Regions from separate parts of the Luteibacter sp. ME-Dv--P-043b genome, predicted to be linked through region 2. Evidence: riboswitches for the same ligand, from Rfam matches in the RefSeq annotation. Region 2 holds a riboswitch; each other region holds the start of a gene.
What was found. Region 2 has a riboswitch for cobalamin ahead of QRN34_RS07305 (TonB-dependent receptor). Riboswitches for the same ligand answer to the same signal wherever they lie in the genome.
Positions count from the first base shown of each region.

Region 1: linked by a shared signal. The riboswitch ahead of QRN34_RS19145 (CoA-acylating methylmalonate-semialdehyde dehydrogenase) and the one ahead of QRN34_RS07305 (TonB-dependent receptor) in region 2 are both predicted to bind cobalamin.
Region 3: linked by a shared signal. The riboswitch ahead of QRN34_RS05400 (ribonucleoside-diphosphate reductase subunit alpha) and the one ahead of QRN34_RS07305 (TonB-dependent receptor) in region 2 are both predicted to bind cobalamin.

Region 1 is NZ_JARVRT010000050.1:1,888-12,596, forward strand. Features, by position in the region: gene QRN34_RS19120 (LysR family transcriptional regulator) at 1-198, shown strand, start outside; gene mmsB (3-hydroxyisobutyrate dehydrogenase) at 222-1,118, opposite strand; gene QRN34_RS19130 (enoyl-CoA hydratase/isomerase family protein) at 1,115-2,287, opposite strand; gene QRN34_RS19135 (enoyl-CoA hydratase) at 2,284-3,081, opposite strand; gene QRN34_RS19140 (acyl-CoA dehydrogenase family protein) at 3,078-4,253, opposite strand; gene QRN34_RS19145 (CoA-acylating methylmalonate-semialdehyde dehydrogenase) at 4,265-5,779, opposite strand; cobalamin riboswitch at 5,918-6,123, opposite strand; gene QRN34_RS19150 (LysR family transcriptional regulator) at 6,312-7,055, shown strand; gene QRN34_RS19155 (hypothetical protein) at 7,168-7,353, shown strand; gene QRN34_RS19160 (excinuclease ABC subunit UvrA) at 7,554-10,208, shown strand; gene QRN34_RS19165 (hypothetical protein) at 10,209-10,631, opposite strand.
Region 2 is NZ_JARVRT010000012.1:120,616-131,324, reverse strand. Features, by position in the region: gene QRN34_RS07310 (efflux RND transporter permease subunit) at 1-120, opposite strand, end outside; gene QRN34_RS07305 (TonB-dependent receptor) at 264-2,174, opposite strand; cobalamin riboswitch at 2,332-2,566, opposite strand; gene nagA (N-acetylglucosamine-6-phosphate deacetylase) at 2,608-3,756, opposite strand; gene QRN34_RS07295 (SIS domain-containing protein) at 3,784-4,824, opposite strand; gene QRN34_RS07290 (GntR family transcriptional regulator) at 4,835-5,587, opposite strand; gene zwf (glucose-6-phosphate dehydrogenase) at 5,822-7,294, shown strand; gene pgl (6-phosphogluconolactonase) at 7,291-7,992, shown strand; gene edd (phosphogluconate dehydratase) at 8,051-9,862, shown strand; gene eda (bifunctional 4-hydroxy-2-oxoglutarate aldolase/2-dehydro-3-deoxy-phosphogluconate aldolase) at 9,882-10,526, shown strand.
Region 3 is NZ_JARVRT010000008.1:94,605-105,313, reverse strand. Features, by position in the region: partial or broken gene QRN34_RS05425 (AMP-binding protein) at 1-167, opposite strand, end outside; gene QRN34_RS05420 (methyl-accepting chemotaxis protein) at 234-1,907, opposite strand; gene QRN34_RS05415 (alpha-L-rhamnosidase) at 2,004-4,562, opposite strand; gene QRN34_RS05410 (SDR family oxidoreductase) at 4,697-5,602, shown strand; gene QRN34_RS05405 (response regulator) at 5,666-8,515, opposite strand; cobalamin riboswitch at 8,696-8,912, shown strand; gene QRN34_RS05400 (ribonucleoside-diphosphate reductase subunit alpha) at 9,071-10,709, shown strand, end outside.

The DNA.
Region 1 (10,709 bases), on a different contig from region 2:
GCCTCCGACCTGGTCGGGCTGGTGCCCGCGTCGTTCCTGGCGACACCAACGGAGGGTATCGCCGTCTTCGAGCTGCCGGTGGTGACACCGGGTATCACCGTGTCGCAGATGTGGCATCCGCGACTGGACAACGATCCCGGCCACCGCTGGCTGCGGCAGCGGGTGCTCGCGCTATGCCGCGAGCACCTGCGCGCCTGAGCCGTCGCGGGCGTCGCCTCGGTTCAACCGTCCAGCGAAGGCGCGACCAGCTTCACCACGCTCGAGAAATCCAGCCCGCCGCGGCCGGCCTTGCTGTTCAGCGCGTACAGGTTGCGCGCCAGTTCGCCCAGCGGGATGGACGCGCCCACGCCCACCGCCGCCTCGGTCACCAGGCCCAGGTCCTTCAGCATCAGGTCGGTACCGAAGCCGCCGGTGTACCCACGCGACGCGGGTGCGCCGGGCAGCACGCCGGGCCAGGGGTTGCAGACCTCCGTGGCCCAGCTGCGTCCGGTGCTGACCGCCATCATCTGCGACAGCACGGCCGGGTCCAGTCCATGCGCGGCGCCGAGGGCGATAGCCTCGCCGGTGACGGCCATGATGACGCCCAGCGCCATGTTGTTGCACAGCTTGGCCACCTGCCCGGCGCCATTCGCACCGACATGGAAGATGTTCTTGCCCATCGACGCCAGCAGCGGCCGTGCGCGTTCCAGCACCGCGGCGTCGCCGCCCACGATGAAGGTGAGCGTGCCGGCCGCAGCACCGGCCGTGCCGCCGGACACCGGCGCGTCGAGCATAGCCAGCCCACGATCGGCCGCAGCCCGGGCCACCTGCTTCGCCGTCTCCGGGGCGATGGTGCTGCAGTCGACGACCAGCGCGCCGGCCGGAATCGCCGCCAGCAGGCCCGCGGCGCCCCGATACAGCGCGTCCACGTGACGGCTGGCCGGCAACATGGAGATGACCACCTCGGCGTCCACCACGGCGTCCATCGCGCTGACGGCCGCGGTGGCGCCGAGCGCGACCGCGGCCTCCACCGCCGTCGGCACCAGGTCGAACACGCGCAGGTGATGCCCGGCCTTGAGCAGGTTGGCGGCCATCGGGCCGCCCATGTTGCCCAGTCCGATGAAAGCGATGCGACTCATGGCGAGGATTCCGTGGAGGCACCCAGGTCGGCCAGCGGATGATCCGCGGCGGCCCATGGGGCGTGGAAGAAGGTTTCCGCCCAGGCCGGCGTGGCCTCGGCGAGGGTGGCGGGGTTCCAGCGCGGCTGGCGGTCCTTGTCGATGAGCAAGGCACGGATGCCTTCGGCGAAGTCGCCGTGCGCGGCGCAATGCAGCGACACGGCGTATTCGAGGCGGAAGGTATCCGCGAGCGACAGGTCGGCGGCGCGCCGCTGCAGTTCGAAGCCCAGCCTCGCCGATCCGGGGGCGCCGGCGAGCAGCGTGGTTTTCGCCGCCTGCAACCACGCGTCGTCGGTGTCGAGGGCGATGATGCCGGCGACGACCTCGTCCAGGTTCGACGGTGCGCACAGGCGCTCGATGAGCGCTGCATGCTGCTGCAGTGGACCGGCGGACGCAGGCTGCGCGAACGACTCAAGCAGGGCCGAGAGCGTCGCGTGGTTGTTCGTGGCGGCATCGGACCATGCCGTGTCGATCAGCCTTGCGACCACCTCGTCGTGACGCGACGACTCAACGAAATGATCCGCCAGGCGCGCATGGATCGCATCGCCCGCATTCAGCGGCGCGCCGGTCAGGGCGAGGAAGATGCCGCCATGGCCGGGCACGCGGCGAAGCAGCCAGCTGCCGCCCACGTCCGGGTAAAGGCCCACCGTGATCTCCGGGAACGCCAGCTTCGAGCGCTCGGTGACCACGCGATGGCTGGCGCCGGCCATCAGGCCGATGCCGCCGCCCATGACGATGCCGTGGCCCCAGCACAGCACCGGCTTGGCATAGCGGTGGATGCGGTAGTCGAGCCGGTATTCCGTGGCGAAGAAAGCGGCGGCAGGCGTATCGCGAGCGATGTCGTGGCTGCCGTCTCGATGGTCCAGCATGCCCCGGTACAGGCCATGCAGATCGCCACCGGCGCAGAAGGCCTTCTCGCCTGCGCCCTGCAGCAGCACCATGACGATGCCGTCATCGTCGGCCCAGGCACGCAGTCGTTCGTCGAGCAGGTGGGCCATCGGCAGCGACAGGCCGTTCAGTGTCTTTGGCGCGTTCAGTGTGGCGATGCCGATGCGCCGGCCGTCGCGCGTCGCACGCTCGTCGAACAGCACCGGTGCATCGTCCGGCGTCTCCATCGGCGTCGCGCTCATGCGTTCTTCCACTGCGGGCTACGCTTTTCCAGGAAGGCGTGCACACCCTCGGCCTGGTCGGCGCTGTCGAACAGGTCGACGAAGGCCTCACGCTCCGCCACCAGCGCGGCCGCGTGGGTCTGGGTGCGAGTGGCCTGGACCAGCCGCTTGCACGCCGTGACGCTGGTCGGGCTTTGTGCGTGGGAGCGCGCGGCCCAGGCCAGGGCCGTGGCCAGGCCCTCGCCGGTGGGGACCACTTCTTCCACCAGCCCGATCCGCAGCGCCGTGGGCGCGTCGACGCGCTCGCCGAGCAGGATCATCCGCTTGGCCCAGCCTTCGCCGACCAGGCGCGGAAGGTTCTGCGTGCCGCCCGCGCACGGCAACAGGCCCACGCCGGCCTCGGGCAGCGCCATCTGCGCGTGCGCTTCGGCGATGCGCAGGTCGCACGCCAGCGCGCACTCCAGGCCGCCGCCCATCGCGTAGCCGTTGATCGCGGCAATGCTCACGCCACTGAATGCGGACAGGGCCTCGAAGGCCTCGCCGAAGCGACGCGCCGCCTCGCGCGCCACGGCACGATCGCCGTCGGCGAACTGCTTGAGGTCGGCGCCGGCGCAGAAGAACTTGCCGCCCTCGCCCGTGACCACCAGGGCGTAGATGTCGCGATCGGCGTTCAATGCGCCGACCAGATCACGCAGTGCCGTCAGGCTGTGCACCGTCCAGGTGTTGGCCGGCGGGTTGCGCAGGGTCACGACGGCCGTATGGCCCTCGACCTTCAGCGCCAGTCCGGTCCAATCGGTGTCCTTGTAGCCACTCATCGCAATTCCTCTTCGGTGTTGAGCAGGTGGCGCGCCACGATCACGCGCATGATCTCGTTGGTGCCTTCCAGTATCTGGTGCACCCGGCTGTCGCGCAGCAGCCGCTCGATCGGGTACTCGCGTATGTAGCCGTACCCGCCATGCAACTGCAAGGCATCGTTGCAGATGGCGAAGCCGGCATCCGTGGCGAAACGCTTGGCCATGGCGCACCACACCGTGGCGTCGTGGCTGCGTGCGTCCAGCTTGCGCGCGGCGGTGTGGACCATCTGCCGTGCGGCCACCAGTTGCGTGGCCATGTCGGCCAGCTTGAACTGGAGCGCCTGGAACTCGCCCAGCTTGCGGCCGAACTGGCGCCGCTCACCCAGGTAGCGGCGAGCCGCATCCAGCGCCCCCTGCCCCGCGCCCAGCGAACACGCGCTGATATTGATCCGGCCACCGTCCAGGCCCTTCATCGCGATGCGAAAGCCCTCGCCTTCCTCGCCCAGCCGGTTCGTTGCGGGGATACGCACGTCCTCGAACGTGATGCCACGCGTGGGCTGGCTGTTCCAGCCGAGTTTTTCCTCCTTGCGGCCGTAGCCGATCCCCGCGGTATCCGCGGGCACCGCGAACGCACTGATGCCGCGCGCGCCGTCGCCGCCGGTGCGGGCCATCACCACCAGCATGTCGGTGGCGCCGGCCCCGGAGATGAACGCCTTGCTGCCGTTGATGAGGTAATGGTCGTCCTCGCGCACGGCGCGCGTCTGCAACGAGGCCGCATCGGAACCCGCGCCCGGCTCGGTCAGGCAGTACGAGGCGAGACGCGTGCCGCTGGCCAGCGGTTCGCCCCATGCCTGCAACAGTGCAGGCTGGGCGTAGGTGGTCAGCATCCAGGTCGCCATGTTGTGGATGCTGATGAAGGCGGCCGTGGAGGGATCGACCGCGGCCAGTTCCTCGAACACGATGGCCGCGTCCAGCCGCGTCAGGCCGGTACCACCCGCCGCTTCGTCCACATAGAGTCCACAGAAGCCCAGTTGGCCGGCCTTGCCGATGGCCTCGCGCGGGAAGATGCCTTGCGCGTCCCAGTGCGCCGCATGCGGCGCCAGCTCCGCCTGGGCGAAGTCGCGCGCCGCCTCGCGGAACGCATTCTGCTCGTCGCTCAGGCCCGCGGCCTGCACCGTCACCGGAATGTCCATAAGGGGCGCCCTCACTTCAGACTGATGGTGGTGTTGACGCCTTGACCCGTGCCGCCGTCGTCGAACCAGCGCGAGGTGACCGTCTTGGTCTGCGTGTAGAACATGACCGCCTGCTTGCCGTACGGCCCCAGGTCGCCCAGCTTCGAGGCGCGCGAGCCCGTGAACGAGAACAGCGGCACCGGCACCGGGATAGGCACGTTGATGCCGACCTGCCCCACGTCGATGTCCTCCTGGAAACGACGCGCCGCGGCGCCGCTGCCCGTAAACAACGCCGTGCCGTTGCCGTTGGGGTTGGCGTTGACCAGCGCGATCGCCTCATCCAGCGTGTCCACCGTGAGCACGACGAGCACGGGACCGAAGATTTCCTCGTCGTAGATACGCATGCCTGGGCGCACGCCCGAGAAGATGGTCGGACCGACGAAGTTGCCCTGTTCGTAGCCCGGCACGCGGCAATCGCGGCCGTCCAGCTCCAGGGTGGCGCCTTCGGCCACACCGGCGTCGATCAAGGCGTGCACGCGATCGCGCGCCGCGCAGGAGATGACCGGGCCGACATCCGTACCGGCCTCGCTGCCCGCATTGATTTTCAATGTCTTCGCGCGGGCCACCAGGTCGGGCAGCCATTCGCGCGCGGCGCCGACCAGCACGGCCGTCGAGGCCGCCATGCAGCGCTGGCCCGCCGCGCCGAACGCCGCGCCGACCATCGCGTTGAGCGTTTGCTCGCGATGGGCGTCGGGCAGCACCACGGCGTGGTTCTTCGCGCCCATCATGCACTGCACGCGCTTGCCGGTCTGCGAAGCACGATGGTAGACATGGGTGCCGACGCGGGTGGAGCCGACGAACGACACCGCCTTGATCTGCGGGTGGTCGCAGATCGCGTTGACCACGTCCTCACCACCATGCACCACGTTGAGCACACCGCGGGGGATGCCCGCCTCCACCGCCAGCTCGACCAGGCGCATGGTCACCATCGGGTCCTGCTCCGACGGTTTCAGCACGAAGGTGTTGCCCGTGGCGATCGCCATCGGGAACATCCACAACGGAATCATCGCCGGGAAGTTGAACGGCGTGATGCCCGCGCACACGCCCAGCGGTTGCAGCAGCGTGTACGTATCGACACCGCCGGCCACGTTGTTGGCCAGCTCGCCCAGCTGCAGGTTGCCGATGGCCGCCGCGTGTTCCACCACCTCCAGGCCGCGGAACACGTCGCCTTCGGCATCGGGCAGCGTCTTGCCCTGCTCCGCCGTGAGCGTCGCGGCCAGTTCGGCCATGTGCTCGCGGATCAGTTGCTGGTACTTGAGGAAGATGCGCGCCCGCGCACCGATGGGCGTCTTGCGCCATGTGACGAAGGCGCGGCGCGCGGCGTCCACCGCCGCCTCGACTTCCGCGGGCGTGGCGAAGGGCACGCGTGCCAACACTACTTGCGTGGCCGGGTTGACCACGTCACGCCATTGCGTGGTGGTCGATTCGACGAACTCGCCGTCGATCAGCAGCTTTACCGTGGCGACATGGGTCGCGGCCGGGTTCATCTCGTTCATTGTCCAGTCTCCAGATCGCTCACCCGCGAAACCGGGCGTGCGAGGGACAAGACAAGTGATTCGAGACAACGGACGCCGCGTCGAGTCAGCTCATCCGGTTGCCCACCGCAACACCCGAGGAAGACACCGCATGCGATGTCTACCACGGGCCGGTCTCCGGGCTTGCGAGCGATGCGGCATGCATCAGCCCGACACCTTCCCGCGTTGCCGCAGTGGTTCTGAGTCGGGTTTTCTCGCCTACCGTTGCGGGGGCAGCGCCGGCATCGGACCGGCTTCCCGTTTCACCCTGCGCACCGGAATGGCGGCGGCAGGACACCTGTGGCCCATCGATTGTAGGCGGCGCAACGCATGGGGACACGCTGCGATGCAGTAAACGGCGGGGCTACGGCGTCAGGGCGTGGGGTCATGATCGGGCCTCACCCCATCGCTCCGGGCGTGATGAGCGCAGCGACGTCACCCCGCCCATTGATGAATCCACGACATAGGACCAAGCGTGTTACCCCGCTTAATCGCTGGGTGGAGGGTGGCGCGCACCACGCGCAGCGTCTCGCCCACCGAGGCGGGCGAACGGCTGATCGGCAGCGTGGGGCCGCGCTTCGACGAGATCGAGGCGGAGATCGAGGCCCTGGGCGAGCTGCGCGAACGCCCGGCAGGCAACCTGCGCATCACCACCGCGGAGCATGCCGCGCAATCCATCGTCATGCCTGCGCTGGAACGGTTCCTGCCGCAGTACCCGGACATCCATGTCGAGCTGAGCGTCGATTATGGGCTGGTGGACATCGTGGCCGAGCGCTACGACATCGGCATCCGCCTGGGCGAGCACCTGGCCAGGGACATGATCGCCGTGCCGGTTGACCCGCCCATGCGCATGGCCGTGGTCGCCACGCCCGGCTATTTCGAGCGGCGCACGCTCCCGCGCACGCCACAGGACCTGACCGGGCACAACTGCATCAACCTGCGCCTGCCGACCTACGGCAGCCTGTACGCCTGGGACTTCGAGAAGGACGGCCGCGAAGTGAAGGTGCGGGTGGAGGGCCAGTTGATCCTCGACGGCATGAACGCGATCGTCCGTGCGTCCCTGGCTGGCCTGGGCCTGGCCTGGGTACCCGAGGACGTGGTCTCGCGGCATGTCGAAGCGGGAGCGCTGGTGCGTGTGCTGGAGAACTGGTGCGAACCCTTCGCCGGCTATCACCTCTATTACCCCAACCGCCGACAGCCCGTGCCGGCCCTTACCTTGCTGGTGGATGAACTGCGTTACCGAGGCTGAATCGTCCACCAAACCTTGACATATGGCCGATTGACACCACCTCCTGTGTAGCCGAGGATCGTTTCAGGCCGCGCCCGGGTCCCGGTGTCGCGCAGCACGCAGGAGAAACACCATGAGCCAGCGCCACCTCATCCTCGCCGCATGGTTGGCCCTGGCCGTCGTGTCATATGTCGCCGGGTCGGTCACCGGAACACTGCTGCTCGTCGGTGCAGGCGTGGTCACGGAAACGCTGTTCTGGTTCAACCTGATGCAGCAGCGGCGCATGCAGCGCGTGCGTGTGGTTGCCCGTCGGCGCTGAGGTTGTCTGGATCGCCCACATCGTGGGCTCCTACGTAGGTAGTCGGCGCAACGTGTACCTGTAGGAGCGGACGATGTCCGCGATCCACTCCCGCGACCACACACCCGCAAACACGCCCCCACACAACCCGCCCTACCTCCCCAACGCAACAACACGCAATTTCACGTCACGGCAGATGATCCGGCGGCGATAATACGGGCATGACCCGACGCAACGCCCCGCCTACTATTCCCGTCAACGTCCCCACGCCCACCGACACCCGCGGCTTCGTCCGCGTCCGTGGCGCACGCGAACACAACCTGAAAAACATCGACGTCGACATCCCGCGCGACGCCCTTGTGGTGTTCTCCGGCGTTTCGGGCTCCGGCAAATCCTCGCTCGCCTTCGGCACGCTCTACGCCGAGGCGCAGCGGCGCTATTTCGAATCCGTGGCCCCCTACGCGCGGCGCCTCATCGACCAGGTGGGCGTTCCCGATGTCGACGACATCGAAGGGCTGCCGCCGGCAGTGGCGCTGCAACAGCAACGCGGTACGCCGGGCACGCGCTCGTCGGTGGGTAGCGTCACCACGTTATCCAGCCTGGTGCGGATGTTGTATTCGCGCGCCGGCTCGTACCCGCCGGACCAGCCGATGCTGTTCGCCGAGGACTTCTCGCCGAACACGCCGCAGGGCGCCTGCCCGCATTGCCACGGGCTGGGGCGCGTCTACGAGGTGACCGAGGCCTCGATGGTGCCCGACCCCACCCTGACCATCCGCGAGCGGGCCATCGCCTCGTGGCCGCCGGCCTGGCATGGGCAGAACCTGCGCGACATCCTGGTCACGCTGGGCTACGACGTGGACATCCCGTGGAAGGACCTGCCGAAGAAGCAGCGCGACTGGATACTGTTCACCGAGGAAACGCCGACGGTACCGGTGTATGCGGGCTTCACCCCCGCCGAAACGCGTGCCGCGCTCAAGCGCAAGACCGAGCCGAGCTACATGGGCACGTACATGGGCGCGCGTCGCTACGTGCTGCACACGTTCGCGAGCACGCAAAGCCCGTTGATGAAGAAACGCGTGTCGCGCTACATGATCGGCAGCCTGTGCCCGCTGTGCGACGGCAAGCGGCTCAAGCGCGAGTCGCTGGCGGTGACCTTCGCCGGTCTGGACATCGGCAACCTGTCCGCGCTCTCGTTCGATGCGCTGGTGGATACGCTGCGGCCCATCGCCGAAGGCCGCTTCGACGACGATTCAAGCACCAGCACGCGCAGCCGCGCCGCAGGCAAGCGCGCCGATGCGAAGCGCGTGGCCGGCGGTGGCGCCGCGCACCAGGGCTCATCGGACGTGCGCCGCACCTCGCACCTCTCGCCGGAGAAACGCATCGCCGCGCAGCGCATCGCGCAGGACCTGCTGGTCCGCGCGGGCACGTTGCAGTCACTGGGTCTGGGCTACCTGTCGATGGACCGCGCCAGCCCCACCTTGTCGCCGGGCGAATTGCAGCGCCTGCGCCTGGCCACGCAGATCCGCTCCAACCTGTTCGGCGTGGTCTATGTACTCGACGAACCCTCCGCGGGCCTGCATCCCGCCGACGGCGAGGCGCTGCTGTCCGCCCTGGAACAACTGAAGCGATCGGGCAACACCCTTTTCGTCGTCGAACACGACCTGGACGTGATGCGCCGCGCCGACTGGCTGGTCGATGTCGGTCCCGATGCGGGCGAACACGGTGGACGGATCCTCTACAGCGGACCGCCGGCGGGCCTGGCCGATGTCGCCTTGTCGCGCACCGCGCCCTACCTCTTCGGTAAGACGCATCCGCGCGAACGCCCGCCGCGCATGCCGTCCCGCTGGCTGGAACTGAAAGGCATCACCCGCAACAACCTCCACGCACTGGATGTCGCCTTTCCCCTGGGATTGTTCACCGCCGTGACGGGTGTCTCCGGATCAGGCAAATCCAGCCTGGTCAGCCAGGCCCTGGTCGAACTGCTCGGCGACCACCTGGGCCACGAGCCCGCGTCCGTCGACGATGAGACCGACGACGCCGCGCCCGGCATCGTCACGAAAACCGGCGGTCGCATCCACAAGGGCGCGGACACCATCACCCGCCTGGTCCAGGTCGACCAGAAACCGATCGGACGCACGCCGCGCTCCAACCTGGCTACCTATACCGGGCTGTTCGACCACGTGCGCAAGCTGTTCGCGGCCACGCGAGCGGCCAAGGCGAAGCGCTACGATGCGGGGCGTTTTTCCTTCAACGTGGCCAAGGGCCGCTGCGACACCTGCGACGGCGAGGGCTTCGTCAGCGTCGAGCTGTTGTTCATGCCCAGCGTCTACGCACCCTGCCCCACCTGCCACGGCGCACGCTACAACGAGGCCACGCTCGCCATCCGCTGGAACGACAGGAACATCGCCGAGGTGTTGCAACTCACGGTGGAGGAAGCCTGCGAGTTCTTCGCCGACGAGCCCGCCGTGAAGAGGCCGCTCATGCTGCTCTACGACATCGGTCTGGGTTACCTGCGCCTCGGCCAGCCGGCCACCGAGCTTTCCGGCGGCGAAGCGCAACGAATCAAGCTGGCCACCGAACTGCAGCGTTCGCAGCGCGGCAGCAACTTCTACGTGCTGGACGAACCGACCACCGGCTTGCATCCGTCGGATGTGGACAAACTGGTCGCGCAGCTGCAGGGGCTGGTCGATGCGGGCAACACCGTCGTCGTGGTCGAACACGAGATGCGTGTCGTCGCGGGTGCCGACTGGGTGATCGACGTCGGTCCCGGTGCCGGCAGCGAGGGCGGACGCATCGTCGCCAGCGGCCCGCCCCGCGCCGTGGCCGCCGAAAGCGCCAGCCGCACGGCGCCCTACCTGGCGCGTGTCATCGGCTGATCAACCGCCCTCGGCGACCCGCAGTTCGTTGACGTCACGCACGCTGTAGACGTCGATCGCATAAGGCTGCCGGGTATCGCCAGTGGCCTTGAAGCGACCGAACACGGTGGCGTCGGCCCGCATACCCTTGGCAGCGACGGTCCGCCGGAACGACGACACGTCACGCTTGCCCATCGCTTTCTCGTCCATGGCCAGCGCCACGGCGCCCTTGCACTGCGCGTCCGACAGCGTGGTGACCTTGCCCTCGCTGCTGGCGATGCCGCGCACGGTCACGGTGGTGTTGAGATAGCGCGCCGCTCCGTCGAGCACCGCACAGATCGAGTCCGGCGGCGTTTCCGGCGCCGCACGTGCGGTCAGCGGCGCGACGGCCAGCACCCATGCCACGGCGACGGCGGTCGCCCCTGCCAACATCTTGGTTTTCATTGGTTACCCCCAGTTCCCGGCCCGATTTGGGCCTGGCCGTATGGACGGCCGAGGGAAGGACACCGCGTTTGCGGCGCC
Region 2 (10,709 bases):
GATGGACGGCAGCGCCGCCACGCCCAGCAGCATGTAGGCGATGGAGCCGCACAGCACCAGCCCCGCCGCGAGCAGCGAGGTTCCGATCGGTCGGCGGATGAAAGGTGCAAAAACGTTCACGACACTTCCTGTGATCGCGGGAAGCATACCCGCGCCCACAGACTTTATGACGTTCGCGCGGTTTCGTGGCGTGTGCCTTTAGTGGGGCCCCTGCCGGAAGGCAGGGGTACCCCGTTTGCCGGCGGGAGCCGCCGGCAGGCCGATCAGCGCAGGGGCGAGAAGCGCAGGGTGAGGTAATACGTGCGGCCCAGCTGGTTGTAGTACGCCACGGTCTCGTAGTGCTTGTCGGCAATATTGGCGACGCGGCCCTGCACGCTCCAGGCATCGTCCAGGTGCCAGGTGGCCCGCACGTCGGCGGTGGTGTACCCGCCCAGACGCGTGGTGTTGGCCGGATCGTCGTAGCTGTAGCCCGAGGCGTAGACGGAGCCGCCCAGCGTGAACGCGCCTAGGTCTTTGTCCAGGTCCACCCGGCCGGTGCGGCGAGGGCGCCGGGCCAGCAGGTTGTCCTTTTCCGCGCCGCTGTCGCGGTCCAGCGGCTGCTGCAACGTCAGGTAGCCACGGACATGCCATCCATCCATGTCGGCACCCAGCTGGCCTTCCACGCCGCGCAGCCGTGCCTTGCTGACGTTGATCGGCAGGAAATTGGCGTCGGAGCCGATCAGGTCGTCCACCCGGGTCTGGTACGCGTTGACCGCCCAGGTCCAGATGCCGGGGCGGCTGGACAGCCCGATTTCGGCCGTGCGCGACTTCTCCGGCTTCAGGTTCCGCACGGACGGGCCGTACTGGAAGTACGGGTAGTACTCGTCGTTGAACGTCGGCGCATGGAAGGCGGTGCCGTACGAGGCCGTGATCTTCATGCCGTCGTCGAAGCGGTAGCCATAGGCGGCCGAGCCGGTGGTGTGGTTGCCGAACTGCGTATTGTGGTCATGGCGCGCGGACAGCTGGATCTCGTGCGGGCCGAACACGCCCTGGTACAGCGCGAACACGCCTGTGTTGTTGCGGGTGTCCTTCAGGTATGCCGTGTCGCTGTCGAGCTTTTCCTGTTGGTAATCGACGCCGGCGGTGAGCGTTTGGCCGGCGGCCAGCGTGATGTCGTTCTGCCAGGATGCCTGGTTGCGCCTGGAGTACAGGTAACCCCCACGGACCTTATCGGCGCCGGTAACAAAGAGTTGGGCAAGGCCGCCGAAGTAGGTCTTGTCCGCGCCGTTAAGGTAATTGTCCCCGCGATCCTGGTTCTGGCCCAGGCTGACCGACATGCGCCAGGCCGACAGCACGTCGAAGGCCAGGTTTGCACCGGCCACCTGCTGCGAGCGCCGGGTCAGGTTCTGGAAATCGCCGTCGTATTCGATGTCGCCCTTGCTGCGCAGCCAGCTGCCGGTGAGCTCGGTGCCGTTGTCCCAGCGATAGCCGCCCGAGAGCGCGCCGTTGTAGGTGCGGTAGGCGTCATGGTCCGGCTCGTCGGTGAAGCAGCCCTTGCCGGCTTCCCTCGCACCAACGCGGCAGGCGTTGATCCCGGCGGTGTACTGGCCGCCCAGGCTGGCGTTGTACCAGCCATGCGTGGTGCCGCCCGAGAGACCCACCTGCCCGGCGGTGTAGCCGTGGCTGCCGCCGCCGATCGACAGGCTGGGCGTGGGCGCTTCGCCGGCCTGGCCGCGACGGGTGAAGATCTGGATGACGCCGCCGATGGCATCCGAGCCGTACAGGCTGGAGCGCGGGCCGCGGACCACCTCGATATGGTCGATCTGCTCGACCGGCAGCTGCTCGTAGGCGGGCAGGCCGGCACCCACGGTGCCCACGCGCACGCCGTCCACCAGCACCAGCGTGTGTGCCGAGTTGCTGCCGCGCATGAAGAGCGAGGTCTGCTGGCCCAGGCCGCCCGTGTTGGTCATGGTCACGCCGGGCAGGCCGGCCAGCAGGTCCTGCACGTTGCGGGGCTGCAGGCGCTCGATGTCCTCGCGGCTGATGACGGTGACCGGGGCCAGCACTTCGTCCAGTGGCGTGGGCGCGCGGTTGGCGGTGACCACCACCGGGTCGAGGGTGCCGTTGGGTGCGTCGGCCGCATGGGCAGCGACGATCGTCGACAGCAGGGCCGTCGCGAGCAGGGTCTTCTTCATGGAACGGGTTTCCTCCGCCGCTGGTGCGGCAATGCGTAGCCTCAACAGGCGCGCGGGAGGACACAACGACGAACGGCACCACGGGCAACACCCGGATGACTGTCCGGATTCGCCCTCCGCGAATCGCCGATAACGGGACGGCGCCCGCGCTTAAAAGCGCAGGATTCGCCGATCGGGCCGGTCTCCGGACTCGCGCTGGCCCGAGGGCATCGCACCGGCGCCTTCCCGCTTGCGCAGTGGCTGTGGCCGGTGGATGGAGCCGTTCTGGGCGGCTCCTCACGCTTACCGTTGCGGGGGCAGTGCCGGCCTTGCCACATGTGTGGCGCACCGGCTTCCCGTTTCATCCCCGCCCGCTTCAGGCCGGCGGGGACACCCGAACAACGCAATGTTAACGCCTGGCCCGCGCGGAAGCGAGCCAGTGCAGGGCGACGGATCAGGCGGCGTAGACGCGCTCGCCGCCGATCCAGGTTTCGGCCACCGTGTGATCGTCGTCCATCACCACGAAGTCGGCGCGATAGCCCGCCGCGATGTGGCCGTGGGTGGCTTCCAGTCCGAGGAAGGCGGCCGGATAGGTGGAGGCCATGCGGGCGGCCTCGTCATAGGCCACGCCGACCATCTCCACCGTGTTGCGCACGGCAGTGGCCATGTCCAGCGCGGAGCCGGCCAGCGTGCCGTCGGCCGTCTGGCAGACGCCGTCGCGGACGGTGATCGTCTCGCCCTTCAGGACGAAGTTCGGATCGTCCGACCCCACGGGTGGCATGGCGTCGGTGACCAGCATCATCTTCTGCGGCGCCTTGGCCGCGATGGCGACACGCAGCGAACTCGGGTGCACGTGGTGGCCGTCGACGATCAGACCGCACCAGCTGGCGGCGTCTTCCAGAGCGGCGCCGACCACGCCGGGCTCGCGGCTGGTGAACGGCGTCATGGCGTTGAACAGGTGCGTGAAGCCACGCACGCCGGTCGCCAGGGCCTGGCGGGTGGTGTCGTAGTCGGCGGCCGTGTGGCCGGCCGCCACGATCACGCCGTGGGCGACCAGCTGTTGCAGCACCGCGGCCGAGGCGCGCTCGGGCGCCAGCGTGAGCAGCGTGACGCCGCCGTGCCGCCGGGCGACCATGGCTACGTCGTCGGCGTCGGCGATACGGAACTTGGCCGGATCGTGCACGCCCTTGCGCTCGGGCGCGATGAACGGGCCTTCGAGGTGGATGCCGAGCACGCCCGGCACGCCCTGGGCCACCGCGTCGTTCACCGCATCGATGGCCTTCGCCATCACCGCGGCATCGTCGCTGATCAGGGTGGGCAGGAAGCCGGTGGTGCCGAACTTCGCGTGCGCCTGCCCGATGCGACGGATGGTGTCGACGGTGGGCACGTCATTGAACAGCACGCCGCCGCCGCCGTTGACCTGGCAATCGATGAAACCGGGCAGCAGCGTGCGGCCACCGAGGTCGTGACGCTCGGCGGCGCGCACGCGGGGATCGGACGGCAAGGCCAGCCCGGTGATGGTGCCGCCGTCGACCAGCACGGCAAAGCCACCCTGGAAGCCGTTATCGGTCAGCACACGGCCGTTGACGAGGGCGATGGTCATGGCAATTCCTATACGTGGGGCGAGAGGTCAGACGGTCTCGGTGACCTTGTTGAGGTGCGGCGGCACGTCGGGGTTGAAACCGCGTGCCAGTGCCAGCGCGGCCGTGGCGCGGTAGAAGCTCTGCACGGTGATCAGCGGTGCGGCGATGGGCGCGGTGGCGACCAGGGGCAGCACACCCTCGCCCGTGGCGCCGGGTGCGGCGATCCACACATTGGCGCCGCGCTTGCGGAACTCCGCCGCGATCTCCAGCACCCCGGGCAGCGTATCGTCGTTCTGGGCGAAGAACAGCACGGGGAAATGCGGGCCGACCAGGGCCATCGGGCCGTGCTTCACCTCGGCCGCGCTGAACGCCTCGGCGTGCAGGTTGCAGGTTTCCTTGAACTTCAGCGCGGCTTCCAGCGCCCCGGCAAAGCCGAAACCGCGGCCGACCACGAACAGGTTGTGCGCATCGACCAGGCCCTCGGTAAGCGCGGACCAGTCCGCGTCCCAGCCCTGGCGAAGCTGCGCGGGCAGCGCGGTGAGGGCGTCGCCGATCTCGGCGCGGCCGCTCCAGCGGGCGGCGATGTGCAGGATCGCGAACAGCGCGCCCAGGTAGCTCTTGGTCGCGGCGACGCTGGTTTCCGGGCCCGCGTGCAGCGGCACGACCACGTCGGCCACGTCGGCCAGCGGGGAATCCACCACGTTGACCAGGGCGACCACATAGGCGCCGGCCTTCTTCGCGGCCTCCGCGTTGCGCACCAGGTCGGGGCTCTTGCCCGACTGCGAGACGGCGAGGTACAGCGCGCCGTCGAGGCGCTGTGCCGCGTGGTAGATGGAGGTGACCGATGGTGAGGCCGACGCGGTGACCACGCCCAGCTGGGTTTCGAACACGTACTTGGCGTACATGGCCGCGTGGTCGGAACTGCCACGGGCGCAGGTGATGACCATACGCGGGGGCTGGGCGCGAAGCCGGTCGGCAAGGGCGCCGATCACGCCTTCGTTCAGCGCGAGCTGCCGTTCGACCACCTCGGCCGTCTCGTGCGCTTCGCGGTACATCAGGGTGTCTTGCGGCTGGGTGGTCATATCGATGGTGTGCCCGTCAGTCGCTTTGCAGTTCGGCGACGAAGTCGTAGATGTCCCCGCGATACCAGGAACAGGTGAATTCGACGATGCGGCCGTCGTCGAGGAAACTGCGCCGCTCGATGTTCAGGCCGGCGCTGCCGGCACCGAGCCGGAGCAGCCGGGTCTGGGCCGGGCCCAGCACCACCGCGCGCAGGCGTTGCAGCGCGCGTCGCGGGCGGTTGCCCAGCGTATCGAGCGCTTCGTAGAGGGAATCCTCGACCAGGCTGGGGTCGGGCAGCAGGCTGAGCGGCACGGCGCTGCGCTCGATTGCCAGGGGCTCGTCGCCGGCATAGCGCAGGCGGTGAAGGCGCACCACCTGGGTGCCGGGCGAGAGGTTCATCGCCATGGCTTCCTCGGGGGTGACCTCGCCGATGGCCCGCTCGAAGAACTCCGAGCGCGGGTTGAGCCCGCGGGCGCGGAGATCCTCGGTGAAACTGGTCATCCGCGACAGTGGCTTGACGATGCGCTCGGAGACGAATGTGCCGGCGCCGTGGCGCTGGGTGAGCAGGCCATCTTCGACCAGTCCGCCGATGGCCTTGCGCACCGTGACCCGGGACAGGGTGAGGGCCCGGGCCAGGTCGCGTTCGCTGGGCAGCGCGTGGCCGACCTGCACCTCGCCGTTCTCGATCACCGTGCGGATGGCCCGGCGCAGGCGCATGTACGCCAGCGGCTGCCGGGAGGCCGGATCGTGCTGCAGGCGCTGGTACTCGGCGACGAGGGCGGTTTCCATGCCGGGAAGATACCAATCCACAACCACTGCGGCAAGGCTCATTCGCACATCTCACAAACCCTTTGGATTCAAACGCCTGTTTGCACGATCCAAATGGGGAGAGTAAACGTTTGCGCCACCGGTGCGACCCTCGTCCGAGGCGAAATGTCGCGCCGATTGGTACGGGGCTGGTACGTCCTGGTATGTCACTGGTACGATCCTCCGGCACCCTTCCGTTTTGCAAAGGCCACTGTCGTGAGCGCCCAACTCCTCCCGATCGAACCCTTCGACCTCGTCATCTTCGGCGGCACCGGCGACCTGGCCGTGCGCAAGCTCCTGCCTGCGATGTACCAGCGGTTCGTGGATGGCCAGATCCAGCCCGGCAGCCGCATCCTCGGCGTCGCCCGCGAAGGCCTGGACGATGCCGGCTACCGCGACCTGGTGCGCGGTTCGGTCGAGCAGGGCGTCACCCATGTCGCCCCCGCCCAGCTCGAGGCGTTCATCGCCATGGTGGGCTATCTCTCGCTGGATGCACGCAAGGAAGAAGGCTGGGACGACTTTTCTGCCCTGATGCAGGTGCAGCCCAACCACATCCGCGTGTTCTACCTGTCGACCGCGCCGGACATCTTCACCGACATCTGCCAGCGCCTCGGCGCGCTGGGCTTCAACGGCGCCCGCTCGCGCGTGGTGCTGGAAAAACCCATCGGGCGCGACCTGGAAAGCGCCAACGCCATCAACGATGCCGTGGCCCGCGTCTTCAACGAATCGCAGACCTACCGGATCGACCATTACCTGGGCAAGGAAACGGTGCAGAACCTGCTGGCGCTGCGCTTCGGCAACGCCCTGTTCGAGCCGCTGTGGAACGCCCAGCACATCGACCACGTGCAGATCACCGTCGCCGAGACGGTCGGCGTCGGCCATCGCGCGGGTTACTACGACCGCGCCGGCGCCCTGCGCGACATGGTCCAGAACCACATCCTGCAGCTGGTCTGCATGCTCGCCATGGAGCCGCCGTCGTCGCTGGCGCCGGACGCCGTGCGCGACGAGAAACTCAAGGTGCTGCGGTCGCTGCGCCCTATCGACGCCAGTAACGCCGCCCAGCTGACGGTACGCGGGCAGTACCGCGCCGGTGCGGCCGAAGGCCAGGGCGTGCGGGGCTACCTCGACGAATTGGGTAGCGACCAGTCGCGCACCGAAACCTTCGTCGCCCTCAAGGCGGAGATCGGCAACTGGCGCTGGGCGGGTGTGCCGTTCTACCTGCGCACCGGCAAGCGCCTGCCCAGCCGGGTCTCGGAGATCGTGGTGACGTTCCGTGCGTTGCCGCATTCCATCTTCGATCCCACCAACGGTGCACTGCTGCCCAACCGCCTGACGCTGCGCCTGCAGCCGGACGAAGGCGTCAAGCTGTGGCTCACCATCAAACATCCGGGTCCGGGTGGCCTGCGCCTGCGCCACGTGCCGCTCGACATGAGCTTCGCGGCGGCGTTCGGCGTGCAGCAGCCCGACGCCTACGAACGGCTGATCCTCGATGTCGTGCGTGGAAACCCCACCCTGTTCATGCGCCGCGACGAAGTGGAAGCGGCATGGAACTGGGCGGGTCCCATTCTCGACGCGTGGGAATCCGGCGGTGACACGCCGAAGCCGTATACCGCGGGTACCTGGGGTCCGAGCGCCGCCGTGGCGCTCATCGAACGCGATGGCCGCACCTGGGCCGAGGACGCAGCATGAACGCCACGATCCACAAGCACGATTTCGCCGACAAGCTCACCCTTGCCGACCAACTGGCCCGGGACATCGCCGGCAAGCTGGAAGCCGCCGTCAAGGCGCGCGGCAAGGCCAGCCTCGCCGTGTCCGGCGGCAGCACGCCGAAGCAGATGTTCGCCGTACTCGCCCAGCAGGAGATCGACTGGTCCAAGGTCACCATCACGCTCGTCGACGAGCGCTGGGTGGACGAGGACAACGAACGCTCCAACGCCGCCCTGGTCAAGGATCACCTGATCCGGCACGAGGCCCACGTGGCGGCGTTCCTGCCGTTGTTCGACAAGTCGCACGCCGACGACGTGGACGCCGCGCTGGATGCCGTGGGCGAGCGTGTCGATGCACTCGGCAAGCCGTTCGACGTGGTCGTGCTCGGCATGGGTCCGGACGGCCATACGGCCTCGTTCTTTCCCGGTGGCGACCACCTGGCCGAGGCACTCGACCTGAAGGGCACGCAAAGCGTGCTGTCCATGCGTGCCGAGGGCGCGGGTGAACCACGCATCACCCTCAGCCTGCCGCGCCTGCTCGATACGCGCACGCTCTACCTGCACATCGAAGGCGCCGACAAGAAGGACGTGCTGGCCAAGGCCGAGGCCGGCGCGGACCTGCCGATCGCCGCGGTGCTCACGCAGGATCGTGTCCCGGTGGATATCTACTGGGCCGCCTGATCATCGTTAAATCGCCGCGCGATAACCGCGCGGCACCTCGCCGCTCCGGACACATGTCATGACCATCCATCCCATCGTCGCCGAGGTGACGCAGCGCATCGTCGAGCGCAGCCGTGCAACGCGCACGGCCTACCTGGCCAGGATCGACGCCGCGCGCGGCAAGGGCGCGAAGCGCCACCACCTGTCCTGCGGCAACCTTGCCCACGGCTTCGCCGCCTGCGGCGAGAACGACAAGGACGCGCTGCGCAACGGCCACGCCTCCAACATCGCGATCGTCACCTCGTACAACGACATGCTCTCGGCCCACCAGCCCTACGAGCGCTATCCCGAACTGATCCGCCAGGCCGCACGCACGCTGGGTGCCACGGCGCAGGTGGCCGGTGGCGTGCCGGCCATGTGCGACGGCGTGACCCAGGGCCGCCCCGGCATGGAGCTGTCGCTGTTCTCGCGCGACCTGATCGCCATGGCCACCGCGGTGTCGCTGTCGCATGATATGTACGAGGGTGCCCTGTACCTGGGCATCTGCGACAAGATCGTGCCGGGCATGCTGATCGGCGCGCTGAGTTTCGGTCACCTGGCCAGCGCGTTCGTGCCGTCGGGCCCGATGCCGTCGGGTATTCCCAACGAAGAAAAATCCAAGGTCCGCCAGGCGTTCGCCGCCGGCAAGGCCACGCGCGCCGAACTGCTCGATGCCGAGGCCCGCTCGTATCACGGCTCGGGCACGTGCACCTTCTACGGCACCGCCAACTCCAACCAGATGCTGATGGAGATCATGGGCCTGCACCTGCCGGGAGCCAGCTTCGAGGCACCGGATACCCCGCTGCGCGACGCGCTGACCCGCGCCACGGTGGCGCGCGTGCTGGCGATCGACACGCTGGGCGACGACTATCGCCCCATCGGCCGCATCGTCGACGAGCGCGCCGTGGTCAACGGTGTCATCGGCCTGCACGCCACGGGCGGTTCGACCAATCACCTGCTGCACCTCGTGGCCATCGCGCGCGCGGCCGGCGTGGAACTGCGCTGGGACGACTTCGACGCGTTGTCCGCCGTGGTGCCCCTGCTGGCGCGCGTCTACCCGAACGGCTACGCCGACGTGAACCACTTCCACGATGCCGGCGGCATGGCCTTCCTCATGGACCAGCTGCTGGACGCCGGCCTGCTGCATGGCGACGTCGACACCATCATGGGCCACGGCCTGGACGCCTACCGCCATTTGCCGGTGCTGGAAGGCGACACGCTGACCTGGAAGCCGGTGTCGAAGGAAAGCGGCAATCGCGGCGTGCTGCGCACGATGGCGGAGCCGTTCCGTCACGACGGCGGCCTGCGCATGCTCAAGGGCAACGTCGGCCGCGGCGTCATCAAGGTGTCGTCGGTGCCGGACGATCGCATGGTGATCGAGGCGCCGGCCATCGTCTTCGACGAACAGGACGACGTCAAAGCCGCGTTCGACCGCGGCGAGCTGGATCGCGATTTCATCGCCGTGGTGCGCTTCCAGGGCCCGCGTGCGCGCGGCATGCCCGAGCTGCACAAGCTGACACCGACGCTCAGCTTGCTGCAGGATCGCGGCCACCGCGTGGCGCTGCTGACCGACGGCCGCATGTCCGGCGCGTCGGGTCGTGTACCCGCGGCCATCCATGTCACGCCCGAGGCGGAAGCCGGCGGCCCCATCGCGCGCATCCGCACGGGTGACATGGTGCGCCTGGATGCCGTGGCCGGCAGCATCGAGGTGCTGGTGCCTACGGACGAGTGGGAACGTCGCGTTCCCGAACAGATCGACCTGGCGGTGCACCACACCGGCATGGGTCGCGAACTTTTCGCCATGTTCCGTCAGTCCGCCGTCACGGCCGACCTCGGTGCCGGCGTCTTCTGATTCACCGGAGCAGTACCTGATGAGCAACGAAGCGAAGCAACAGAGTGTCGAATCCGCGTTGCGCCTGGCGCCCGTGGTGCCGGTGGTCATCATCGAGGACGCCTCCAAGGCCGTGGGCATGGCGCGCGCGCTGGTGGCCGGCGGGGTTCCCGCCATCGAAGTCACCCTGCGCACGCCGGCGGCCCTCGACGCCGTGCGGGCGATCGCCGCGGAAGTGGAAGGCGCCTTCGTCGGCGTGGGCACCGTGCTGACCGCGCGCGATCTCGAGAACGCGTTCAAGGCCGGCGCGAAGTTTGCCGTGTCGCCCGGCAGTTCACCCCGCCTGCTCGATGCCGCCGACGACCACGAACTGCCGCTGCTGCCCGGCGCGGCCACGTCCAGTGAAGCCATGGCCTTGCTGGAACGCGGGTATCGCTTCCAGAAGTTCTTTCCCGCCGTGCCGGCCGGCGGCCCGAAGTTGATCGGCGCCTGGGCCAGCCCCCTGCCGCAGATCCGCTTCTGTCCCACCGGCGGTATCAGCCTGGCCAACGCGCCGGACTTCCTCTCGCTGCCCAATGTCGTGTGCGTGGGTGGATCGTGGCTCACGCCAGCCAAGCTTCTCGCGACGTCGGATTGGGCGGCCATTGAAGCCCTGGCGCGCGAGGCGGCGCAGTTGGGCCGCTGAGTCGGCACGACCTATCGGGATTGGGGATCGCCCACATCGTGGGCTCCTACAGGGTTTCGATGCGTTGGTATGTGGCGTGGGATCGCCCACATCGTGGGCTCCTACAGGGGTTTCGATGCGTTGGTATGTGGCTTGGGATCGCCCACATCGTGGGCTCCTACCGGGGGCATCGATGCGGTGGGG
Region 3 (10,709 bases), on a different contig from region 2:
ACCTCGTCATGGAACTCGCGGTAGCTCCAGCGCACGCCTTGCTGGCGGACCACCAGCGCGGGTCGCTCCGGCCAGCGTGCGGTGACGCGATCGAGCAACGCGCCCACCGTTTCGCCCAGCAGGGGCGTGGCGCTGGCACCGTGGACGTAGCTGGGGGTGGATGCCATAAGGGTCTCCCAATCGATACATGGGCAGCAGCATAAGCCACCCACACACCGACGCACCCCGACGGATCAGGCGAACGCCGTCCAGGCATCGCCGCGGGGCGCAGCCACCTCGCCGAACCGTGCATCGTAGGTGGCGCGTTCCCCGGTACGCGCGGACGCATCGCGGCGTTCGCCGGTATCGACGGTGAAAAATGCGACCTGGTCGCGCAGCGCCTGCGCCTGGTCCTGCATGGATTTGGCGGCGGCCGCGGCTTCCTCGACCAGGGCGGCATTTTCCTGCGTTACCTGGTCGATCTGGGCAATGGCTACGTTGACCTGGTCGACGCCCGACGATTGCTCGGCGCTGGCCGCTGCGATCTCGGCGACGATGTCGGTAACCTTCTTCACGCCGTCCACGATGTCACGCAGCGCCAGCGACGACTGCTCGACCAGCGCGGCGCCGGCGTCCACGCGCTCCCCGCTCTCCACGATCAGGCTTCTGATCTCGCGTGCGGCCGAGGCACTGGACTGCGCCAGGCGACGAACCTCCGCGGCGACCACGGCGAAGCCGCGTCCCTGCTCACCCGCACGCGCTGCTTCGACCGCCGCGTTGAGCGCCAGCAGGTTGGTCTGGAAGGCGATCTCGTCGATCAGGCCGACGATGTCACCGATGCGGCGGCTGGAATCGCCGATGCGTGACATCGCCTCCTTCGTCTGGGCGACCACGTCACCACCGCGTTCCGCTTCGCCGCGTGCCTGACGGGAAAGGCGATCGGCCGCCGCCGCATTCTCGGCGTTCTGCTTCACGGTCGCGGTCATCTGTTCCATGGACGCTGCCGTTTCCTCAAGGCTGGACGCCTGCTCCTGCGTGCGCTGCGACAGGTCGTCGTTGCCACGTGCTATCTCGCCCGAGGTGATGGAGACCACGTGCGCACCCTGCTGGACCTCGGTCACGATGGAGGCCAGGGTGCCGCGCATGCGCTCCAGCGCGCCCAGCAGGCTGGTGGGCGCGAAGGCGACGGCGTTCGCGCGCAGGTCGCCGCCGGCGATGCGCCCGGCGATCGTTACCGCGTCTCGCGGTTCCCCACCCACGGTGGTACGGATGCTGCTCATGGACAACCAGACGACCAGCAGGGCCAGCATCGCGATCACACCGGACGTCAACAGGCCGCGCTTCAGCTGCGCGGCGAAGGCCGCGTCGATATCGTCGAAATACGCGCCGGAAATGAAATGCAGGTCCCACGGTTTGTACCAGGACGAGAAGCTGATCTTGTCGCGGAGCGCACCGGTCTTCGGCATGACCTGCGTGTAGCGCGTCACCCCGTGGCCCGTCGCCGTATCCGCCTTGAGCATGGCTTCGTAATGGTGGAACCCTTTGCCGTCGACGTCGTCGCGGATGTTCTTGCCGACGTCGTCGGAGCGCAGCGGGTGCATACGCATCGCCAGTGTGGAGTCGAACGCGAAGATATATCCCTTGCCGTCGTCCCAGCGCATCGAGGCGACATCCTGCAATGCGGCGACCCGTGCCTCGAGATCGCTCATCTCGCCCTTCTCGGCACGCGCGTGGTACGCATCGACCAACGAGATCGCTGCGGCCACGTGCTGTTCCAGCGTCTGCTGGAGCTCGCGCATCTGTACCTGCCGACTTGCGACACACGCCATGATCGACTGGGCCAGCAACCCCAGCACCACGACGGCCATGACCATCCACACGCGCGTCGTCAGACGCGTACAGCTGAACCAGCTACTTACGACGGACATCCCCGACTACCTCCCCTGTTCCCCTTACGCTTTATCGGCAGGGATCGGGCAAGCCTTTACCACGCAGACGTGAAGACGCCTTGCCGCGCAGCTCGGTCAGGGCGCAACGACGCGATGCCGTCCCGAACCGAGCACCACGTCCGGACGCCCGGGCAAGGCCACCACGGCTTCGGCACCGACGGGCACGCGCACGTCCACGATCAGCGTGCCGCCTTCCTTGCGCCAGGCTACCGAAGCCTCGCCGTAGGGGGTCATGACCGACGCCGAGGCGTGCGGCAGCCACGCCGTGAGCGCCGGCCGCACACCGATGCGGCGCCAGCCGGGGGCCAGCGGGCGCAGGCCGGCCACGTCGCCGAATAGCCAGTCGTCTACGGTGCCCAGGAAATAGTGGCCGCGTGAGCGCGACGCCGGCTTCCAGTGTTCCCACAGGCTCGTGGCTCCGTTGGCGCGCCAGAAACCCCAGCTCGGGAAGGTGGTCTGGGTAGCGATCCGCCAGGCCTCGTCGGCGTGCCCGCTGGCCGTCAGCACGGGGAGGATCGCCTTGGTCGCCAATGCCCCGGTGTCGAGGTGGTCGCCGCGCGCTTTCGCGTCGCCCGCGATGCCCGCCGCGACGCGATCGCGCAGGTCGTCCGGGACCAGGTCGAACCACAGCGCAAGCAGGTTGTGGGCCTGGCGATAGCCACGATCGCCCTCGCCACGGTACCGGCCGGCAGCCCGATCGAGGAAGCGGGTGTTGAACGCTTCACGCACTCGCGTCGCCCTGGTCTCGAACGCCTCGGCCGCGACCGGCTCGTCCAGCAGGCGATACATCCGGGCCACGGTTCGCTCCATGCCGTACAGGTACGCGGTGGCGGCGATGCGCTTGTCCTCCGGCGCGTTTTCGCCGCCGGGGTCGGTGTCGGGGCTGACCCAGTCGCCCAGTTCCGTATCGGCTATGCCGCCGGGGGAGCGCGCGTCCTCCATGGCCACGTAGCGCGCCATACCGTCAAGGTGCTCGTCGATCGGGCGGCGATCGCCCGCATACATCCACAAAGACCAGGGCACGAACACATAGGCCGCGTGCCAGGTGGGCGCGCGCACATGGCCCCATCCCGGATTGGGCGCGATCAGCCACGGCGCGCCGTCCGCGCCGCGCGTGTCGGCGATGTCACGCACCCATTTGGCCAGCAGGCGGTCGATATCGAGGTTGCGCAGGAACATGTCCGCACCGAGCATGCCATCGCCGGTCCAGCCGTTCTTCTCGTACATCGGCGTATCGGTGGGAATGCCGTGCAGGTTGTTGAGCAGGGTGTCCACGACTGCGCGATGGATCCAGTCGAGCAGGGCATCGCTGCTGTCGAAACGACTCGTCTCGGCGACGTCGGTGTGAACGACCTGTGCCGTGACCGCATCGACCGATGGCCTGGCGTCCGGCCATCCATCCACCTGCACGTAGCGGAAGCCCTTGTATGAGAAGCGCGGATGCCAGCGGGTCCGCGTACCCGCCAGCACCAGCCGGTCGGTCTGGAACCCCCGTTGGAAATAGTGGTGCTCGTCGCGCGCGTCCACGGTGCCGTCGGGCATCAGCTTCTCGCCATAATGCGCGACTATCGTGGTGCCCGCGGGCCCACTGACATCGAACGTGGCCCACCCGGCGATGACGCGGGGAAAGGCGAACACGTACGTGCCCGGTCGCGGCTCGGTCACGGCGGTTGCCTTCAGCGTGGCAGCCGCACGGATCGGTTGCTCCGTCTGCGCGACCAGCCGGCCTTTCGGTGCAGGCAGTTCGCTTGCCGCTTGCCAAGTCGCCGGCGTCGCGGCACGCGCATCGAACGTCTCGCCGCCGTACAGGTCGTCGAGCCGCGTGGGCCCGTCCGCCAACCGCCAGCCACGATCGCTGACGATGTCCTGCCGCCGGCCGTCGGCATAGCGGATACGCAGCAGCGCGCGGAGACGAGGCTGGCCGTGCCAGGGCGCCTTTTCCCAATGCCACACGTTCGGGTTGGTCATGCCGTAGAAGCCCCGGCCAAGCTCGGCGCCCAGCACGTGGTCGCCCGGTGCCAGCGGCACATCGGTGGCCACCACTTCCACCCGCTTGTCGTAATCGGTGAAACCCGGCGACAGCACGGCGTCGCTCACGGGGCGGCCGTCGATGGAAAGATCGGCGTAACCGCCCGCGGCGACATACAGCGTGGCACGTGCCACCTCGGCGTCCACATGGAACGCGCGCCGCAACAGCGGCGCGGGCAGGCTGTCCGCATCGGCCTTGCCGATCCAACGGGCACCGTGCCATCCGCGTGCGTCCAGCGCCGTGTCGAAATGCGAGGCCACGCGACCGTCGCCGTCCGTGGTGTGGACCTCGGCATGCCACTCGTAGCGCTCGCCCGGCACCAGCGTCGGACCGGCGTAATCGATGTCGAACGAGACCGGCGAATGCACCAGGCCGCTGTCCCACACCACCCCGCTCGCGTGGCTCACCACGAGACGATAGCCTGTCTGCACGGTGCCCTGCCGGTCGCTGTCGATGATCCAGCCGAAGCGCGGCTTGGGCACGTCCACGTAAGCGGGTGTGTCGGCGCGCTCGACCCGTGGCGTGTGCACCGTGATCGCCGCCCTGACGATCGGCGCGACGCAGGACAGGGCGAGGGCGAGGACGAGCCGGCGAAGTGCGTGCAAGGGACAGGCCTCGGTGGCGACGACCGGTGAGCATATCGCGGAAAGGGAAAAGCGAACTGACACCCCATGGACGGCACATGGACGTTTCGGTCCGTAAACCTCGTGGTCTCCCTACGCCCCACGAGGACACCACCATGGCCGATGCCGTGAACGATCCCTATGCCATGCGCGACCCGCGCACGCAGTACCCGCAGCCGGAATTTTCCCGGCAGCCGCAGCCGGCACCGGGCCTGGCCGCCGAGATGTCGCCCAAGCCGGACCATGGCGAAACCGGCTACCGCGGCAACGGCCGCCTGAAGGGCCGCAAGGCGCTGGTGACAGGCGGCGACTCGGGGATCGGCCGTGCCGCCGCCATCGCCTTCGCGCGCGAAGGCGCCAGCGTGGTCATCAACTACCTGCCGTCCGAGCAGAAGGATGCGGATGAAGTGGTCGCCCTGCTCACGGGCGAGGGCCACACGGTCGTCGCGATACCGGGCGACCTCGCCGACGAGGCGTTCTGCAAGGAACTGGTCCAGCGGAGCGTGAAGGAACTGGGCGGCCTGGATATCCTGGCCAATGTCGCGGGCCGCCAGCAGTTCAGCCCGTCCATCGACGAGCTGGATAGCGCATCGTTCGAAGCCACCTTCCGCACCAACGTGTTCGCCTTGTTCTGGCTGACCAAGGCCGCGGTGCCGCACATGCCGCCGGGTGCCGCGATCGTCAACACGGCCTCGATCCAGGCCTACCAGCCCTCCGACATCCTGCTCGACTATGCCTCCACCAAGGCCGCCATCGTCGCCTTCACCAAGGCCCTGGCGAAGCAGCTGGCCGAGAAGGGCATCCGTGTGAACGCGGTGGCGCCCGGCCCCGTGTGGACGCCGCTGCAACCCAGTGGCGGCCAGCCGCAGGAGAAGGTGGTGGAATTCGGCAAGAGCGTCCCGCTGGGCCGCCCCGGCCAACCGGTGGAATGCGCGCCGCTGTACGTCCTGCTTGCCAGCCAGGAAGCCAGCTTCATCACCGGGGAAACCTACGGCGTTACCGGCGGCAACATGCTGCCCTGATGCCGAAAGCGCGTCCGACCGTCGACAAGCGTGTCGCGCGGGCTCCTGTCGACGGGATGAGGATCACGCGCGCGCGATGCGCCCCAGCGCGTCCATCAGGTCGGCCACGCCATACGGCTTGATGATGATCGTCGTGTGGTCGTCACGTGTGACGCCGTTGGCCATGTGGTCGCCCGTGGCGTAGATGACGGGAAGGTCGGGCTGTGTCTCGCGCAACCGCTCCGCCACGTCCACCCCACTCATCCCCGGCAGGCCGACATCGGCCAGCAGCACGTCGATGGCCTCGGCGCCGTGCAGGCGAATGGCTTCGTTGCCGTCGCCTGCCTCGAAGGCCGTGTGCCCACGGCTTTCCAGCATCTCGGTGATGGACATGCGGATGAGTGCGTCGTCTTCCAGTACCAGAACACGCAACGGTTCCGCCACGGGCGTGACCGGTGCCGGCGCCGACGGGGCCGTGGCCACTTCGGCGATGGTACGCGGCACGCGCGAGCCCAGCACCTGCCGGACACGACGGGCCAGTTGCTCGCGCGTGTACGGCTTGCTGAGCAGTTCGACCCCTTCGTCCAGGCGACCGCCATGCACGATGGCGTTTTCCGTGTAGCCGGAGGTAAACAGCACGGCGATGCCGGGCTGGCGCTCGGCCGCCTTGCGCGCCAGTTCGGGGCTGCGCAATGGGCCCGGCATCACCACGTCGGTGAACAGCAGATCGATGGCGATGCCGCTTTCGACGATCGACAGCGCGCTTTCGGCGTCACGTGCCTTGAGCACGCGGTAGCCGAGTTCGGCGAGCATGCCCACCACCGTTTCGCGCACGGCTTCATCGTCCTCGGCCACGAGGATGGTCTCGTCACCGCCACGGATGGCTTCTTCTTCAATCGCCACGATGCGATCCTCGCTCTGCATCGACCGGGGCAGGTAGATCTTCACCGTGGTGCCCTCGCCCGGCTCGCTGTACATCTTGATATGACCACCGGACTGCTTGACGAAGCCGTAGACCATCGACAGTCCCAGTCCCGTGCCGCGACCTTCCGGCTTGGTGGTGAAGAAAGGATCGAACACCTTGTCGAGGATGTGGGCCGGCATGCCGCTGCCGGTATCGGTCACCGCAAGCATCACGTATTGCCCCGGACGAAGGTCGCCGTGGGTCTTGGCGTAGCTGTCGTCCAGCAACGCGTTGCCGGCCTCGACCGTGAGCTTGCCCTGGCCGTCCATCGCGTCGCGCGCATTGATCGCCAGGTTGAGCAGCGCGTTCTCGACGTTGGACGGATCGACCAGCGTGTTCCACAGGCCCCCGGCGATCACGGTCTCCACCTCGATCGCCTCGCCCAGCGCCCGGCGCAGCAGTTCGTCCATGTCGCGCACGAAGCGGCCGATGTTGACGACCTTGGGCGCCAGCGGCTGGCGACGACCGAAGGCGAGCAGCTGGGCGGCCAGCTTCGAGCCGCGGGTGACGCCCGCCATGGCATTGGCCACGCGTCGCTCGGCGCGTTCATTGCCCGACACGTCGGTGCCGAGCAATTGAAGGTTGCCGCTGATCACCTGCAGCAGGTTGTTGAAATCGTGGGCGACGCCACCGGTGAGGTTGCCGATCGCATCCATCTTCTGCGCCTGGCGCAGTTGCTCCTGGGCGGCATCCAGTTCCGCGTCGCGCGCGCGCTCGGTCGTGACGTCGCGGGCCACGGCGAAGATCATGCCGTCGCTGGGCACCGCCCGCCACGACAGCTGGCGAAAGCCGCCGTCGGCCGTGCGATAGCGATTCTCGAAGCGCAGCGTGGCCACGCCGTCGGCCAGTTGCCCGGTTTCCTCGCCCATGCGTTCGGTATCCTCCGGATGCACGAAATCCAGGTACGAACGGCCCAGGGTCTCGCGCTCGCTCCAGCCGAGAATCGCCGTCCACGCCGGGTTGACCGACAGCAGGCGCGTGTCCGCATCGGCAACCAGCAGGATGTCGCTGGACAGGCGCCAGATACGGTCGCGCTCGGAAGTACGCTCCGCCACCTGCCGTTCCAGGCTCAGGGCCAGCTGTTGCAGTTCACCCTCGGCACGGCGCCGCTCGACGGCGACGCGGGTGCGGTTGCCTACCTCGCGGACGAAGGCGATCTCTTCCTCCAGCCACTCACGCGGGTCGGCGTGGTTGAGGTACAGCAACGCCACCACCCCACCGCGCTCGGTCACCGGCATGTTGATGAAGGCGACGGCGCTGATGCCTGCCAGGGCATCCGCGGTATTCACGGTACGCGGGTCCTGGTAGGCATCGGTAACCAGGGCGGTGCGCCCGGCCTTGATGTCGTCGATGTACGAGCCGTAATCGCGGAAGTTCAGCACGCCGGCGATCGTCTGGATGCCCGGGGCGTTCCAGTCGCGTTCGACGGTGATGGTTTCCGCCACCGTATCGACCGTGCCGTAACCGGCACGGCTGACCCGTAGCGTGCGGCCGAGCACCTCGGCCACCCGATAGGCGATGTCCGTCGGGTCTTCCAGGTCGCGCAGCAGGTTGCTGACCTCGATCAGGGCCAGGCGGCGCTCTTCGGCACCGCCGGCATCCCCTGGCGTCTCCACGGTCGGATAGACGCCGACCATGAACACGGGCTCGCCGTCCACCGGGCGCCGCCATGGCTCGACGGACACCCGCCACGCCGTGCCGTCCGCGGCCGTCAGCCCGATATCGCGGACCCCCTCGATACCGCCAGCCGCCAGCAGGGCGGTCAGGCGGGACCGGCTGTCGTCCGTCCACCAGTTCAGGAAGCCCTGCCCCGCCCCGTCACGAAGCCGTGCGGTCATCCAGGCATTGGCGTAAAGGAGTTCCCCTGTCGCCGACACGGCCGTGAAGCCGAACGGCAGTGCGTCGAACGCATGGGTGACCAGGGCGTGTTCCTGCAACGCGAACGTAGATGGCATCGAGCGAGCGGTCATGGGGCGGATCGCAGATGTTAAAGGTTCGAAGCCCTGCACTTTGTGTAGGCCATCTTCACGAAACGGTCATGTCGCGCTGCGGAAATCGGCCCGCGGGGGGTTGCAAAAAAATGACTCCCGGCGGATCAAGCACATAGCGCATTTACCCTACATCTTGTGTTGACGGTACCGGGGACCAGCTATATGGTGTGTCCCGTTGGTGTCCGAAGAGGCGCGACTGCCCGTCGGACTTAATAGGGAATCCGGTGTAAATCCGGAACTGCCCCGCAGCGGTAAGTGGAAACGAACCCGTCACACGCACTGGTCCCCCTGGGATTGGGAAGCGACGGCTAGGCCGGACCCGAAAGGCGTCCCCGTCCACGAAGTCCGAAGACCTGCCAACAGCTGTCGCCCCGCCAGGCGTCGGTTTTTGTGGTGACGGCTTCCGCGGGGAGGCACGTCGCGGTCCGGAGCCCCCGATGGCGTGCTCCGACGCGACCCTTTTCCGCCGGCCCACCGCTTCGAGCCCCGTCCGAGGGAACGGGAGTTTGAACCGAGCCCTGGGGCACGCCTGACATGACCACGATGGAATCCGCCGCGCGCGAGCGCACCGAAGCAGCCGATACGGCCGTTACCTCCCCCGCCCCGGCGGACAAGGCACCCGCTGCCGGTTACCGCAACGAGCCGCCGCCGGCGTTCGCGCTGACGCCGCCGCACAACCCCGGCCAGATGCGCGTCACCAAGCGCAACGGCGGCCAGGAAGCCGTCGACGTGAACAAGATCGTGCGCGCGGTGACCCGCAGCGCCGATGGCCTGTTCGCGGTCGACCCGATGCGCGTGGCGCTGAAGACCATCGGCGGCCTGTACGACGGCGCCACCACGCAGGAGCTGGACCAGCTGTCGATCCGCACCTCCGCGGCGCTCACCGCCGAGGAACCGGAATACGGCCAGCTGGCCGCGCGCCTCCTGGCCGCCTTCGTCGACAAGGAGGTGTCCGGCCAGGACATCCAGTCGTTCTCGCAGTCGATCAGCACCGGCTTCGAGCTGGGCATCCTCAACGAGCGCCTGCGTGACTTCGTGCTGGTCAACGCGCGCAAGCTCAACGATGCCATCGACACCGCCGGCTCGCGCCGCTTCGAATACTTCGGCCTGCGCACGGTCTACGACCGCTACCTGCTGCGCCACCCGACCCGCCGCTTCGTCATCGAGACGCCGCAGTACTTCTTCATGCGCATCGCCTGCGCCCTCGGCGGCAACGACGTGGCCGAGACGCTCGAGCTGTATCGCATGCTGTCGTCGCTGGAATACCTGGCCAGCTCGCCCACCCTGTTCAACGCCGGCACCGCGCACGAGCAGCTGTCGTCGTGCTTCCTGCTGGATTCGCCTCAGGACGCGCTGGAGTCCATCTACGCCAAGTACGGCGACGTGGCCCAGCTGTCGAAGTTCGCCGGCGGCATCGGCCTGGCCTATTCACGTATCCGCTCGCGCGGCTCGCTGATCAAGGGCACCAACGGTCATTCGAACGGCCTGGTACCGTGGCTGAAGACCCTCGATGCGTCGGTGGCCGCGGTGAACCAGGGCGGCAAGCGCAAGGGCGCCGCCTGCGTGTACCTGGAAAGCTGGCATGCGGATATCGAGGAATTCCTCGAGCTGCGTGAGAACACCGGCGACGACGCGCGCCGCACGCACAACCTCAACCTGGCCAACTGGGTGCCGGACCTGTTCATGCGCCGCGTCGAGACCGACGGCGACTGGTCGCTGTTCGACCCGAAGATCGTGCCGCACTTCGTCGACACCTGGGGCGCCACCTTCGAGGCCGCCTACGAGAAGGCCGAGGCCGAGGGCCTGGCCGTCAAGTCGATCAAGGCGCGAGAGCTGTACGCCCGCATGCTGCGCTCGCTCGCGCAGACCGGCAACGGCTGGATGACTTTCAAGGATCGTTCCAACGCCACCAGCAACCAGACCGCCCGTCCGGAAAACGTCATCCACCTGTCCAACCTGTGCACCGAGATCCTGGAAGTGACCTCGGAAGGCGAGACCGCCGTGTGCAACCTCGGCTCGGTGAACCTGGCCCGCCACGTGGTCGACGGCCAGTTCGATTACGACAAGCTCGCCACCACGGTGCGCACCGCCGTGCGCCAGCTGAACCGCGTGATCGACCTCAACTTCTACCCGATCGCCACGGCGAAGACGGCAAACATGAAGTGGCGTCCGG